4 regions of the Polaromonas sp. P1_G2 genome follow, and region 4 is predicted to be linked to each of the others. Evidence: predicted binding sites of a transcription regulator. Region 4 holds the regulator's gene; each other region holds the start of a gene.
The links. The regulator sigma-54, encoded in region 4, starts transcription at its own class of promoters, with help from an activator protein. The targets are predictions, from matches to a motif close to TGGCANGNAANCTGCTTT.
Positions count from the first base shown of each region.

Region 1 (3,343 bases), on a different contig from region 4:
TTGATGGGGTGAAAGTGAATGGAAAATTCAGACCGGTGCGGCGGACTTCAGTGATGCGAGATAAGCGCGCCAGCCGCCCAGGTGTGTGATGTCCTCGGCGCCTTGCAAGGCGTGCGCCTCGCAGAGGAAGCCTTGGACGCTGCCACCGCCTTCGAGCGCCAGCGTACCTATGCCCAGCGGCGCGGGAATCAGCGCCACGAAGGAGCCGTAGTGCTGCACCGGCATCTCCCAGATTTCCAGCGCGATACCCGCGCCTTCGCCGGCCGCCACGCGCAGCAATCCCGGCTTGGGCGGCACCGTGCCGGGCAGCGCATAAAAGCGGTAGTCGGGCGCGGTGCGCGCCGGGCCGGTCAAGGTGGCTCCGCGCGAGGTCAATTGATTGTTCAGCGGCATGCCCGACAGGTGTGCACCCACGACGGCGAGCCTGACGGTGGCCGGCGGCTTGATGCCCGGCAAAGCCACGGGCGCGGGCAGTGCTTCACTCAATGCGCCCTGCGGCAAGCCGGTGGCGTGGTGGTAGCGTTGGCCGAGCTCGGCCAGTTGCCAGTCGCTGCCCGCCAGTCCCACCAGCGTGATGCCGAAAGGCAGGCCATCGGGCCGCAGGCTGCTGGGCACGGAGAGCGCCGCGTAGTCCAGCAGGTTGACGAAGTTGGTGTAGGTGCCCAGGTGGCGGTTCAGCGTGACGGGGTCTTGCTGCATGGCCTGCAGCGTGTAGTGCGTGGGCGCGGTCGGCAGCAGCAGCACGTCAATGTCTTGCCACATCGCGGCCGCCTGCTGGCCTAGCGCGCGCAATTTTGTCTGGGCCGCGTACAGGTCGGCCGCGCTGTATTGCCTGCCGGCGCCGATGATGCTGCGCACCGGCTCGATCACCGCGTCTTCATGCGCGTCGAAAAAATCGCGCACGGCGGTGTAGCGTTCGGCCACCAGCGCGCTTTCATAGAGCAGCGCGGCCGCCTCGGCCAGCGGCGCGAAATTGATGGCCACCGGCACGCCGCCCAGGGCTTGCATGCGGGTGATGGCCTCGTTAAAGGCCTGCTCGGCCAGCGCGTCGCCGCAGAAGCTCAGTGTTGAAGGCACACCGAAACGAAAGCCCGCGGGCAAGGCGGTGTCGGCCATCGCCAGCACGCGCGAGTAGGGATCCAGCGGGTCGTAGCCCATGGCCGTTTCGAGCACGCGGGCGGCCGTGGCCACGGTGCGCGCGAAGATGGAGACGCAGTCCACGCTCTGCGCGGCCGGCACCACGCCGCGCGCGCTGACCAGGCCTTTGGAGGGTTTCAGGCCCACGATGTTGTTCAGGCCCGCCGGCACACGCCCTGAGCCCGCCGTGTCGGTGCCCAGCGCGAAGTCCGCCTGCCCCGTCGCCACCACATAGGCGGAGCCGGAACTCGACCCGCCTGATATATAGGCCGGGTTGATCGCGTTGGGAACGGCGCCGTAGGGGGAGCGTGTGCCGTTGAGGCCGCAGGCGAACTGGTCGAGGTTGGTTTTGCCCAGCAGTTGCGCACCCGCATCGAGCAGCTTCTGCACCACGGCGGCGTGTGCCTTGGGGGTATAGGCAAAGGCGGGGCAGGCGGCTGTGGTGGGCACGCCCGAGACGTCGATGTTGTCTTTGGCCGCGAAGGACAGGCCGGCGAGTGCGCCGCTGTTTCCGGGGAGGAGGGATGGCGTTTTGGTGATCCAGGCTTGCGGCGCGAGCGCGCTGTCCGCGCCCGCGGTGGGCGTTGCCGGCCCAGGCGCAAGGGGCTCCGTGGAGGGATTCAATGTTGAGGAGGTGTGCACCACTTGAAGGCATCCATGCTTGTGTACAAGATGAGATGCAAGAGCTGTGCCATCCGCATGCCGCTTGTCTTGTCTCCTGCTTTAACTTCGATTTCGAGCGTGTCGGGCTCCGTTCGGAAGCATTCCCTTTTTCATTCCATATATTTAAGTCATTAATAAAACAATTTCGCGTTCATTAATCGGCGAGGCTGTATCAAATAAAGTAGGAGCCATGGAAAAAACCCGCCCCGGCTCCCCGGCTCCTTTGCGCGCCGTGCTGTTCGACGCCTACGGCACGCTGTTCGACGTCTACAGCGTGGGCCTGCTGGCCGAACAGCTGTTCCCGGGAAAAGGCCAGGCATTGGGCCTGTTGTGGCGCGACAAACAGATTGAATACACCCGCCTGGTGACCACCAGCAACGGCGGCGCACACTACCAGCCGTTCTGGGACCTCACACGCGCCGGCCTGCGTTATGCCTGCAAGCGGCTGGGGCTGGACCTGGGCCCGGGCCAGGAAGACCAGCTCATGAACCAGTACCGCCACCTGTCGGCCTTTCCGGAAAACCGGGAGGTGCTGCAGGCGCTGAAGGCGCGCGGCGTGGCCACCGGCATCCTGTCCAACGGCGACCCGGCCATGCTGGGGGTGGCTGTCCGCTCGGCCGGGCTTGAGGGCCTGCTGGACCACGTGATCAGCGTGGACAGCATCCGCAAATACAAGACCGCCCCCGAGGCCTATGCACTGGGGCTAGCAGCCACCGGGCTCGAGGCCAGGCAGATCGCCTTTGTGAGCTGCAACGGCTGGGACGCGCTGGCGGCCACCTGGTACGGCTACCAGACGCTATGGGTCAACCGCTATCAGCTGCCGTTTGAAGAGCTGGGCACGCAGCCTGTGTACACCGGCAGCAGCCTGCGCGATGTGCTCGCGCTGCCTTTCCATTGAATTGATTTGACGTTTTATTTTGGTTTCACGAAAAAAGGGACATCACATGAGCACCAGCACCGCCCCCAACACCGCGCGCACCGCCAGCTATCGCCTCCAGGTGGCGACCGAGCTTTACCGCTTCATCGAAGACCAGGTACTGCCCGGCACCGGGGTGGCGAGCAGCGCCTTCTGGAAAGGCTTTGACGCCGTCGTGGCCGACCTGGCCCCGAAAAACATCGCCCTGTTGGCCGAGCGCGACCGCCTGCAAACCGAACTGGATAGCTGGCACAAGGCCAAGCCCGGCCCCATCGCCGACATGCCGGCCTACCGCGCTTTCCTTGAAAGCATCGGCTACCTGGTGCCGCAGCCCAAAAAGGTCGGCATCACCACGGCCAGGGTGGACGACGAACTGGCGCTGCAGGCCGGCCCGCAGCTTGTGGTGCCCATCCTGAACGCGCGCTACGCGCTGAACGCCGCCAATGCGCGTTGGGGCAGCCTCTATGACGCGCTCTATGGCACCGACGTGATCGCCGAAACCGATGGCGCCGAAAAAGGCAAGGGCTACAACCCGGTGCGCGGCGCCAGGGTGATTGAATACGCGCGCTACGTGCTGGACCGCACCGTGCCGCTCAAAAAGGGCTCGCACATCGACTCGACCGGCTA
Region 1 is NZ_JBFUBY010000019.1:17,809-21,151, reverse strand. It holds gene atzF (allophanate hydrolase) at 28-1,782, opposite strand; gene AC1D0P_RS03870 (haloacid dehalogenase type II) at 1,991-2,698, shown strand; gene AC1D0P_RS03865 (malate synthase G) at 2,745-3,343, shown strand, end outside.
Region 1: a site for sigma-54 is predicted at 1,814-1,831, ahead of atzF (allophanate hydrolase). Genes of this name have one in related genera too.

Region 2 (3,343 bases), on a different contig from region 4:
GTGAGTAGCCGCCGGGCTACCCCCGGCCAGCAACCCTCAGCAGAGAACGCGCAAGCCGGAGCAAGAACCGGCCTAAAGACCCACTCCCCAACAGCATTGCGGCCCACAAAAGAAGTGGGCCGCATTGCGGCCCACCTTTGCTTCTGCTTCATCCGGGGTTTTCATCAAACCCCGGCGGAGCGAGTGGCAACTGTTATTGCGATGGCGCGGCGGCGGGCGCCGGGATCACCACAATGTTGTCGGTTGAGGTCTGCGGCTGTACGCGCACGTTGGTGGCGCCGGCCGGGACGACGACGGTCTCTACCTGGCGGACCACACCGCCGCTGGCGACGCTGCCGTCCGCTTTGCCGTAGCCGACGATGCGGGCCTGGCAGGCGATCAGGTCTTCGCCCTTGAAGACGTCGCAGCGTTTGAGCGCGTTGGCGGAGAACTGGCCGTTGGCGTTGTCAACCTTGCCGGCGCGTTTGGCAGCGTTGGCGTTACGGACTTCGGTCATGCAGGTTTCACGGTCCTGCTGCGTGCGCCCGGTCAGGCAGGCGTTCATCTCGCTCTTGGCATCGCCGGTGGCGTCGATGCCTGTGGTGCCGGAAGCGATTTGTGCCGTGGCGCCCAGGGAGAGCAGGGCGGCGACACCAAAGATGGCGGCGCTTTGGGCCAAGCGGAAATTCCGGGATGAAATCATGGTCAAACTCCTTGATCGAACTCGACGGATGTCGATGAATGGAGTCTGGGCCGGGCCCGGCCGGGGCCGTGAAAGGAAAAGCTCCGGGCCGTCCGTGCCCTATGCCCATTCCCATGTAGGACGGGTCTCTCATAGGGCGCACATCCGCCCCAGGGGTGCGGATTTGATGCTTTTGATGTTTATATATACAGCCCGGCTTGTTCGACCTTCAACCTTCGACGGGCGCGGCGCTTCAGGTCGACCAGAGCCTTGGTGTCGACGGCGCCAGTTGCCACATCTCCTTGCGCCAGGCCTGCCACACCTGCCTGAGCAAGGCCATGGCGGGTTCGACCACCGGCGAAAGCACGCGCACCACAACGACCTGCGCGTCGGGGCTGGTGGCACCGGCGCTGGAAGCCAGGGAGTGGGCCTGCAGGACTTCGCGCGCGCAGTCCAGCGCGAGTTCACGGCGTTTGCGCTCAAGCTTGCTGCCGGCCACAAAAAACAGCGTGGCCATGCAGCGCCGGCCGGCCAGGCCGACGGGGCTGTCCATCAGCAGTTTGTCGTTCGCGTCCAGCCGCGCGCGCTCCAGCCAGACGCCGGGCAGCTCGATGTGCTGGCGAAAGCTGCCGTTTTCAAAGGGCTGGCCGGCGGCGGGCAGGCCCAGCGCGGTGACGTCCCAGCCCATGAGTTCGGCGCCGGGCGCGAGCGCCATCGTCAGGCGGTTCTCGGCGAGGCAGCCGCTGTAGCAGATGGCTTCAAGCGGCAGCCATTCCATGCGCGCACCGGCGGCCAGCGTGWGCCGGGTGTTTTGCAGCGCGGGCTCGCCGGTGGAGCGGTAAAAACGCGTGGCGCCGGGGGTGGTGATGAGGCCGTGCGTGCCGGGCGCGGCGCTGAAGGCCAGCTCCAGCGTGTCGCCGCCGACCAGGCCGCCGGGCGGGTGCACGATGACGTTGTGGCAGATCGCGTCGCCTTCGGGGTACAGGCTTTGCAGTATGCGCAGCGGCCCGCTGTGGCGGAAGTGGGCAAGTGTCTTGCCGGCCTGGTGCGTGTAGTCGAGTGCGAGCGTCGCGTTCCAGGTCATGGGCGAAGTTTAACGTGCGTAAGCGCCGCTGGTATATTTCGTGCTTCCCCAAAGGGTGGTGCGCAAGCTGGTTCCGGTCCAGCCATCGCCCATTCGTTGATACGCCTGACAAGAAACACAAACAATATGGCCACCTCCGCCCTTGACCACTTCATCTCCAGCGCCGTCGAGCAGACGCAGCGCCGCATGGATCCCGCCGACTGTGTGCTGGCGCTCGCGCCGCGGATGCTGGAGCTGATAGACCAGGCCGCGACTTCCTGGAGCCGCAGCACTACCGCAGCGACCCGGACCATTACGCCCGCAACCTGGTCTACAGCGCGCCCGATGCCAGCCTGTCCCTCTACACCCTGGTCTGGTCGCCCGGCCAGTGGACGCCGGTGCACGACCACGGAAGCTGGGGCGTGGTCGGTGTGCTCGAAGGCGTGCTGGAGGAACGGAGTTATGTGCGCCTGTCAGTGGACCGCAACACCGATGAGGGCATCAACCTTGTGCGTGGTGGCGTCATCCTTCTGGGGCGCGGCGCGGTGACCAGCTTTGTGCCGAATCCCGACCACATCCATGTGACTGGTGTTCCCCTGGAGCGCCCTCGGGCGGTGAGTTTGCATCTTTATGGGCGGATGATGAGTAGCTTCAATACTTATGATGTTTCGGCTGGGACTCGGAAGAGGGTTAGTCTGGAGCATAACGAGAGCTAAGGCTTCTTTGGCCAGGTCTTGCGCCGGCTGCGCGCTCCCTTTCCTCCGTGCTCTTTGCTGAGGGTTGCTGGCCGGGGTCGCCCGGCGGCGAGGCACTTTTCTTTGCTTCGCCAAAGAAAAGTACCCAAAAGAAAGGCGACCCGCAGTCTGGGTCCCTACGCTTCGCTGCGGGCAACCTGCGGTGCTCGACTACGGCGGGGTCTCGCTAAACTCGCTACGCTGCGCTTCGCTCAYACAACGCGATCCCTGATCCGCCTACGTCTGCGCTCCTCGGCCCAGCCAGGACGGGGCAATCGGGAGCGGGAACKGAAGACAGAAGAAATCCAAAGAGACAAAGAGATAAATGCAAACAAGGACTCGCCACGGCGAGTCCTTGTGTCTTCAGGTATTCGGTATTGGTATTCCATCCCCACCCCTTGTGGATGCGCCGAGGAGCGCAGGGCCAGACGGATCAGGGATCGCGTTGTRTGAGCGAAGCGAGTTTAGCGAGACCCCGTCTGGACCGAGCACCGCAGGTTGCCCGTAGCGCAGCGAAGGGACGCAGCAACCAGGGTCGCCTTTTCTTTTGCTTACTTTTCTTTTGGCGAAGCAAAAGAAAAGTGAGTAGCCGCCGGGCTACCCCCGGCCAGCAAGATCAAGAGAAGGACGCCCCGCCGGAGCAAGACCGGCCTCAATCCTCACTGCGCCACCTTCTCCTTAGCATCCTTCACCCGCGCAGCCAGGTGATCCAAAGCCTCCTGCACCTGGTCGACGAGCACCAGGCAAAGATCCCCTGGTGACAGCCGCTCAAGCGCAGTATCAATCGCCAAAAACTCCCCCCGTATCTCATCGATGCGTTGAGTGCGGCGAGCTTTGTGCTCGCCCTCCAGCCCCTGCCGCAGCAGGCCCATGACCTCACCGTCG
Region 2 is NZ_JBFUBY010000278.1:1,664-5,006, reverse strand. It holds gene AC1D0P_RS21300 (hypothetical protein) at 194-658, opposite strand; gene AC1D0P_RS21295 (urease accessory protein UreD) at 915-1,745, opposite strand; gene AC1D0P_RS21290 (cysteine dioxygenase family protein) at 1,946-2,440, shown strand; partial or broken gene AC1D0P_RS21285 (cyanophycin synthetase) at 3,118-3,343, opposite strand, start outside.
Region 2: a site for sigma-54 is predicted at 1,809-1,826, ahead of AC1D0P_RS21295 (urease accessory protein UreD). Genes of this name have one in related genera too.

Region 3 (3,343 bases), on a different contig from region 4:
GATCAGGTTTTCGACCTTCAGCAGCGCGCTCACGGCATCACCTCGCTGGTGACGGCGGCGGCGGCGCGGCGGGTTGCCATGCCTGCATCCAGCGGCGCGCGCCAGCAAGCTGCTTCGTGGCCGTCGCCCATGTCCATCAGCGGCGGCACTTCCTGGCTGCATTTGTCGATGGCAAACGGGCAGCGCGGCGCGAAGCGGCAGCCGTCCATGCGCGTCATGGGGGTGGGCACCTGGCCCTCGATGGCGTTAAGGCGGTCCTGCGCCAGGTGCAGTTTCGGGATGGAGCCCAGCAGGCCGATGGTGTAAGGGTGCTGCGGCTCGGCGAACAGGCGGGCTACGGGCGCGCGCTCCACGATCTTGCCGGAATACATCACGACGACCTCATCGGCCAGCTCGGCGATCACGCCCAGGTCGTGCGTGATCAGGATGATGGCGGTGCCGGTTTCCTCGCGCAACGTGCGCATCAGGTCCAGCACCTGGGCCTGGATGGTGACGTCCAGGGCGGTGGTGGGTTCGTCGGCGATCAGCAACTGCGGTTCGCAGGCCAGCGCCATGGCGATCATCACGCGCTGGCGCATGCCGCCCGAGAGCTTGTGCGGGTATTCGTCGATGCGTTGTTCGGGCGAGGGAATGCGCACGCGGCGCAGCATGGCGATGGCATGCTCCCTGGCCTCGTCCGCGCTGATGTCGCGGTGGCAGCGTATGCCTTCAATCAGCTGGTCGCCGATGGTGAAGGCCGGGTTCAGCGAGGTCATGGGCTCCTGGAAGATCATGGCCATGCGGTTGCCGCGCAATGCGCGCATCGCGTCCGGGCCCAGCGTGGCCAGGTCGGTGCCCTCAAAGCGGATGGAGCCCGCGGAGACACGCCCCTGGCCCTTGGGCAGCAGGCCCATGATGGACAGCGAGGTCACGCTTTTGCCGCAGCCTGATTCCCCGACGATGCCCAGCGTGCGGCCGGAGGAGACGGAAAAACTGATGCCGTCCACCGCGGCGAATTCGCCGCCGCCTTCGAGCTTGAAGCTGGTGCGCAGGCCGCTCACCTCGAGCAAAACCGTCATTCGGCGGCTCCGCTGCGCAGTGCGTGAAAACGTGTGATCTCGGCCTCGATCACGGCACGGTCGGTGATGCCTGCGGGGCTGCGGCGCGAAGGCAGGCAGGTGCTGAAGGGCTGGTAGCGCTCCAGGCTTTTGTCATAGAGGCGGCGCAGTTCCTGCAGGGGCTCGGCATGGTCGTCCACGCGGATGTCCAGTGCGCAGTAGTCTTCTGTGGTGTAAATCAAAAGTGCGGCGGCCTGCTTGCCGCGCTTGTCGCCGCCCGCGGCTTCGCCGGCAGCGAGGGCGGTGATCAGGCGTTCGGCAAAAGGGAGTTGAGCATTGGCCTCATAGGCCAGCGCCGTGACTTCAACCACCTGCGGGCCGGCCAGCATGTTGCCGGCGACGGAGTAGCCAACACCTGCCGTATGGCCGCACCAGTCTATGCAGGCGCTGCCGGTGTAGCCGGCGGTTTGGCCGTTTGCGGCTATCAGGTGCACCTGGCGGTGGTCACGGCCTTCGTCGGCCGAGGTCAGTCGCTTGATGATGTAGTCGGGAGACTGGCCGAAGGCCAGGCCGTCCAGCGCCGGCGCGGCATACAGCGGATTGACCAGCGCCTGCGTGGCCACCGCGCCCACGCCGCTGCGTGCGTGCGGGCACAGTGCGCCCACGGCAAAAAATTTGCTGGCAACCGCCACGCCGAACGCGCCCGATGAATCGCGCGCGATGAGGGACCAGGTCATGTATCAGACTTTCATCGCAACTGCGCCCTTGACCAGGCGTCTCGTGCTCCCCGCAAACAAAAAGCCGCATGAAGCGACTTTCAAATAGCTAATGGATGACGCATTTATCATGCCATGCTTCGGCGGGCTGCGCCCGCCGACCAGGGCGCCGCTTCGCCGTTTATTCGACCTTGGCGCCCGAGGCCCTGACGACTTCCGCCATGCGCTTGTAGTCGACCGCCAGCAGCTTCGCGAAGTCGGCGTTGCTCATGGCCAGTGGCTCGATGCCCTGCTTGTCCAGGCGCTCCAGCACCACCGGGTCTTTGAGGACCTTGGCCATGGCCGCGTTGACGCGGTTGACCTCGCCCACCGGTGTGGCGGCGGGGCCCAGCAGTCCGAACCATGAATCGAACTGGTAGCCGGGCAGGCCGCTTTCAGCGATGGTGGGGACATCGGGCAAATATTTGGAGCGCTTGGGCGAAGTCACGCCGATCAGGCGTATGCGGCTGTCTTTGGCAAAGGCCAGCGCGCCTATGCTGGCGGCGATCACGGCATGGGCGCGGCCGGAGATCACTTCGTTGATCGCCTCGCCCGTGGCCTTGAGCGGCACGTGCACCACATCGATGCCGGCCAGGCCGTTGAAGTAGGCCATTGAAAGGTGCGTGGCGCTGCCGACGCCGGCGGTGGCGTAGTTGAGCTTGCCGGGATTGGCCTTGGCGTAACGGATGTACTCGGCGGCGGTTCTGGCCGGTACGTCGGGGTGGATCATCAGCACGTAGTCGGCGGTGCCGATGTGCGCCATGGGGGCGAAGTCTTTTTGCGGGTCGTAGCTGAGCTTGGTGTACAGCGTGCCGGCGATGTTGTGGCTGGCCGCGCCCAGCACCATGGCGCCGCTGTCGGGCGCCGACTTGGCGACAAAGGCCGTGCCCACGGTGCCGCCGGCGCCGGGCCGGTTTTCAATGATGACGGTCTGGCCCAGCGCCAGGCCGAGCTCGGTGGACATGGCGCGCGCCAGCAAGTCCTGCACGCCGCCCGGCGCAAAAGGCACCACGATGCGCGCGATCTTGGCATTGGACTGGGCGAGGGCGCCGCCTGCGGCAAGGGCCAGGCCGGTGCCCAGGAAATCTCGGCGTTGCATCATGGAATGGTTTCTTTCGGGTGAAGGGTGGTTGCGGTTCGGATCAGGTTTTCAGTTCACGCAGATTTCATCGGCCAGGCGGCGCATGAAGCGCTCGCACCAGGCGAGTTGGTCGAGTGTGACCCATTCGTTGGGCTGGTGTGCCTGCGCGATGTGGCCGGGGCCGCACACGATGGTCGGCACACCGACCTGATGGAACAATGCAGCTTCCGTGCCAAACGACACCTTGCCAGCGCCCGAGCTCGAATCAACGTCGGCGCACTTGAAGCACAGCCGGGCGATCTCGCTGTCGGCTTCCGTCGCGAAGCCGGGCAGCACGGAGTTGAGCTTGTGTGTGATGCCGGTATCGGCCGCCACGGCCTGCATGGCCGGGACCAGGCTGTCGGCGAAGGCCTTGGCCTCGTTGAACAGTTCGACCGGCGAATTCATGTGGTGGTGGCGAATCTCCCAGG
Region 3 is NZ_JBFUBY010000034.1:5,733-9,075, reverse strand. It holds gene AC1D0P_RS05720 (ABC transporter ATP-binding protein) at 1-33, opposite strand, end outside; gene AC1D0P_RS05715 (ABC transporter ATP-binding protein) at 30-1,058, opposite strand; gene AC1D0P_RS05710 (DUF1028 domain-containing protein) at 1,055-1,774, opposite strand; gene AC1D0P_RS05705 (tripartite tricarboxylate transporter substrate binding protein) at 1,935-2,894, opposite strand; gene argE (acetylornithine deacetylase) at 2,943-3,343, opposite strand, start outside.
Region 3: a site for sigma-54 is predicted at 1,872-1,889, ahead of AC1D0P_RS05710 (DUF1028 domain-containing protein). Genes of this name have one in related genera too.

Region 4 (3,343 bases):
GCGAAGTTCAGGCTCTGCAGCGGGCTGTGCTGGGCGGTGATCTCAACCTTGAAGGTCTGCTTGGGCGTGAACCAGATTTCCCAGGCCACGTTGGCGGCGGCGTTGTAAAGGTCTTGTTCACTGCGGTACTGGTTGTGCTGCAACTCGATCAGCACGCGCTGGGCCAGGCGGCTGTGCAGGTTGAGCTGCAGCGCGTCGCGCCAGGAAGCCTGCAACTGCACGCCGGCGCGCCAGGCCTTGCCCTGGATGCCGGTGACGCGCTGCACCTCGGTGGCCAGCAAGGCCTCGACGCCGGCGGCGCACGGTAAAAACAATTGGAGCTGGTTCATGTCGGACTCTTCAAAAGGGCTGCTGGAAATTCGATTATCGGGATGCAGGGCAAGGCGCACGGAGCGCAGGAACCGGAATGCACTTGGGTGCATGAGGATTCCGAGCACCGCGCAACGCCGCCATGCGCCCGAGAATCGGATTTACAGTGATTTGCGTAAATTAGCCGGCGCGATGCGCAAAGCCTCTCGGTACTTGGCCACGGTGCGGCGCGCGCATTCGATGCCCTGCTCCTTGAGCATTTCGGAAATCTGGTTGTCGCTGAGCGGCTTTTTCAGGCTCTCGGAGGAGACGAACTGCTTGATCAGCGCGCGCACGGCGGTGCTGGAAGCGTTGCCGCCGGTTTCGGTGCCCAGCGCGGAGCCGAAGAAGTATTTGAGCTCAAAAGTGCCGAAGGGCGTGCCCATGTACTTGGCGGTGGTCACGCGCGAAATCGTGGACTCATGCAGGCCCAGTTCGTCGGCGATCTCGCGCAGCACCAGCGGGCGCATGGCGAGTTCGCCGTGCGTGAAGAAGTTTTTCTGCCGCTCGACGATGGCGCTGCTCACGCGCAGGATGGTGTCGAAGCGCTGCTGGATGTTCTTGATGAACCAGCGCGCCTCCTGCAGACGCTGCTGTAGCGCCTGGCCGCCCTGGCCCTTGTGCTGCTTGAGGGCGTTGGCGTAGATGTCGTGCACGCGCAGGCGCGGCATCACGTCGCCGTTGAGCGAGACCTTGAAACCCCGGCCCGACTTCACGACGATGACGTCGGGCACGATCAGGTTGCGCTCCACGTTCACGAAGCGGCGGCCGGGTTTGGGGTCGAGCCGGCCTATCACGGCAATCGCGCCCCGGACGGCGGCTTCGGTGAATCCGCACAGGTGCGACAGGCGCTTCAGGTCGCGTTTGGCCAGCAGCTCCATGGGCTGCTTGCACATGGCGATAGCGGCGCGGGTCTCTTCGCAGTCCTTGCAGTCCAGCAACTGCAGGCCCAGGCATTCGGCCAGGTTGCGCGCGCCCACGCCGGCCGGCTCCATGTGGTGCAGCAGCTTGAGCGCCATGGCAAAACGCTGCTCAAGGTCCTCGGCCTGTTCCAGGTCATCCCCGGCCAGGCCCGCCGCGAGCGAGGCCAGGCTGTCTTCGAGGTAGCCGTCGTCATTGAGCGACTCGATCAGGAAATGCAGGGCCGCGCGGTCCTCTTCGGACAGGCGCAGGCCCAACGACTGGCGGTGCAAATGGTCTTGCAGCGACTCGTGGGCGCCCGTCAGGTCGGAGGCCTCAGTGTCGCCCTCGTCGTTGTTGTTCTTGCGCGCCGGCGCATCGCTGCCCCATTCGCTGTCGTCGGGCGTGGTCTCCACCGTGCCGTCGCCTTCCCAGCTTTCCTCGAGCTTGGGTTCGGCGCTGACCTCGGCATCGGCGGGGGCCGAAGTCCCGGCATCCTCCGCGCCGCCGCCCGTCGAATCCGCCGCGGATTCAAACTCGCGGCTGTCCTGGCTGACCGGCGTGTTGAGGTGCTCCAGGCCGAACTCTTCGCGCACGGCGGTTTCTTCCGCCACCTCGAGAAACGGGTTTTCGTCGAGCATCTGCTCGACCTCCTGGCTCAGCTCGAGCGTCGACAGCTGCAGCAGCCGTATCGACTGCTGCAGCTGGGGCGTCAGCGCAAGGTGCTGCGAGACGCGGAGCGAGAGGCCCTGCTTCATGTCAAGGAGCTTTGATCGAAGCGCAGAAAAAGTGCGAGCAGGGGCCGCGGAACTGGCTTTGCCAGGCCGCAGGCGCCGCCCCCTCGGGGGGGAGGGAGCTACACGAAGTGAGCGACAACAGGGGGAGTGTCATCCTACATCTTGAAGTGTTCACCGAGGTACACGCGTCGCACATCGGCGTTGTTCACGATCTCGGAGGGCGTGCCCTGGGCCAGCACGTGGCCGTCGCTGATGATGTAGGCGTGGTCGCAGATGCCCAGCGTTTCGCGCACGTTGTGGTCGGTGATCAGCACGCCGATGCCGCGCGACTTCAGGAAGCCGATGATGCGCTGGATCTCGATCACGGCGATCGGGTCAATGCCGGCAAAAGGCTCGTCGAGCAGGATGAAGCGCGGCTGGGTCGCCAGGGCGCGGGCGATCTCGACGCGGCGGCGCTCGCCGCCCGACAGCGCCGGGGCCGGCGAATTGCGCAGGTGGYCCACCCGCAGGTCCTGCAGCAGGCCGTCAAGGCGCGACTCGATCTCGGCGCGGCCCAGCGGCTTGCCGTTCGCGCCCAGCTGCAGTTCGAGCACGGCGCGCACGTTTTCCTCCACCGTGAGCTTGCGAAAGATCGAGGCTTCCTGCGGCAGGTAGCTCAGGCCCAGGCGCGCGCGCAGGTGAATCGGCATGTGCTCGACCGACTGGCCGTCGATGGAGATCTCGCCCGCGTCGGCGCGCACCAGGCCCACGATCATGTAGAACGAAGTCGTCTTGCCGGCGCCGTTGGGGCCCAGCAGGCCCACGACCTCGCCTTTTTGCACGGCCACCGAGACGTCCTGAACGACCTTGCGGCTGCCGTAGGATTTTTGCAGCCCTTGCGCAACGAGGCGGCTGGGGGTCGCGGCCGGGGCCGCCGAAGTGTCAGTCACCACATCCATCTGTGAAAGGTTCTTTCTAGTTCTTTTCAGTGCCCAGCGTGGTGCTGGGGCGCAGGGCGGCGGGCGGGGCCGCGGGAGCGGTGGCCGGCGCCGACGCGGCGGCGCGCGGCGACAGCATGGCGCGTATCCGGCCGCTCGGGTTGGCGGCGGTCTGGTTCTGTGCGCCGCCGTCCACGGTGAAGACGTCGGTGTTGTTGTCGTAGACGATCACGGCGCCGGTGGTTTCGTCCACCAGGGTGGCGCCGTTGTAGCGGCGCACCACGGCGCGCTTGATGAATTTGACGAGGTCGGCGCGGCTGTCGTATTCAATGCGCTCGCCTTCGCCTTCGATGTATTCGTCCACGCCGTCGCGTTTTTTGCGGTAGAAGGCCAGCTTGCCGGGCGCCGCGATGGACACCGCCTGCTGATAGCCTTCGGGGT
Region 4 is NZ_JBFUBY010000003.1:15,199-18,541, forward strand. It holds gene AC1D0P_RS00715 (THUMP domain-containing class I SAM-dependent RNA methyltransferase) at 1-329, opposite strand, end outside; gene AC1D0P_RS00720 (RNA polymerase factor sigma-54) at 471-2,006, opposite strand; gene lptB (LPS export ABC transporter ATP-binding protein) at 2,141-2,923, opposite strand; gene lptA (lipopolysaccharide transport periplasmic protein LptA) at 2,940-3,343, opposite strand, start outside.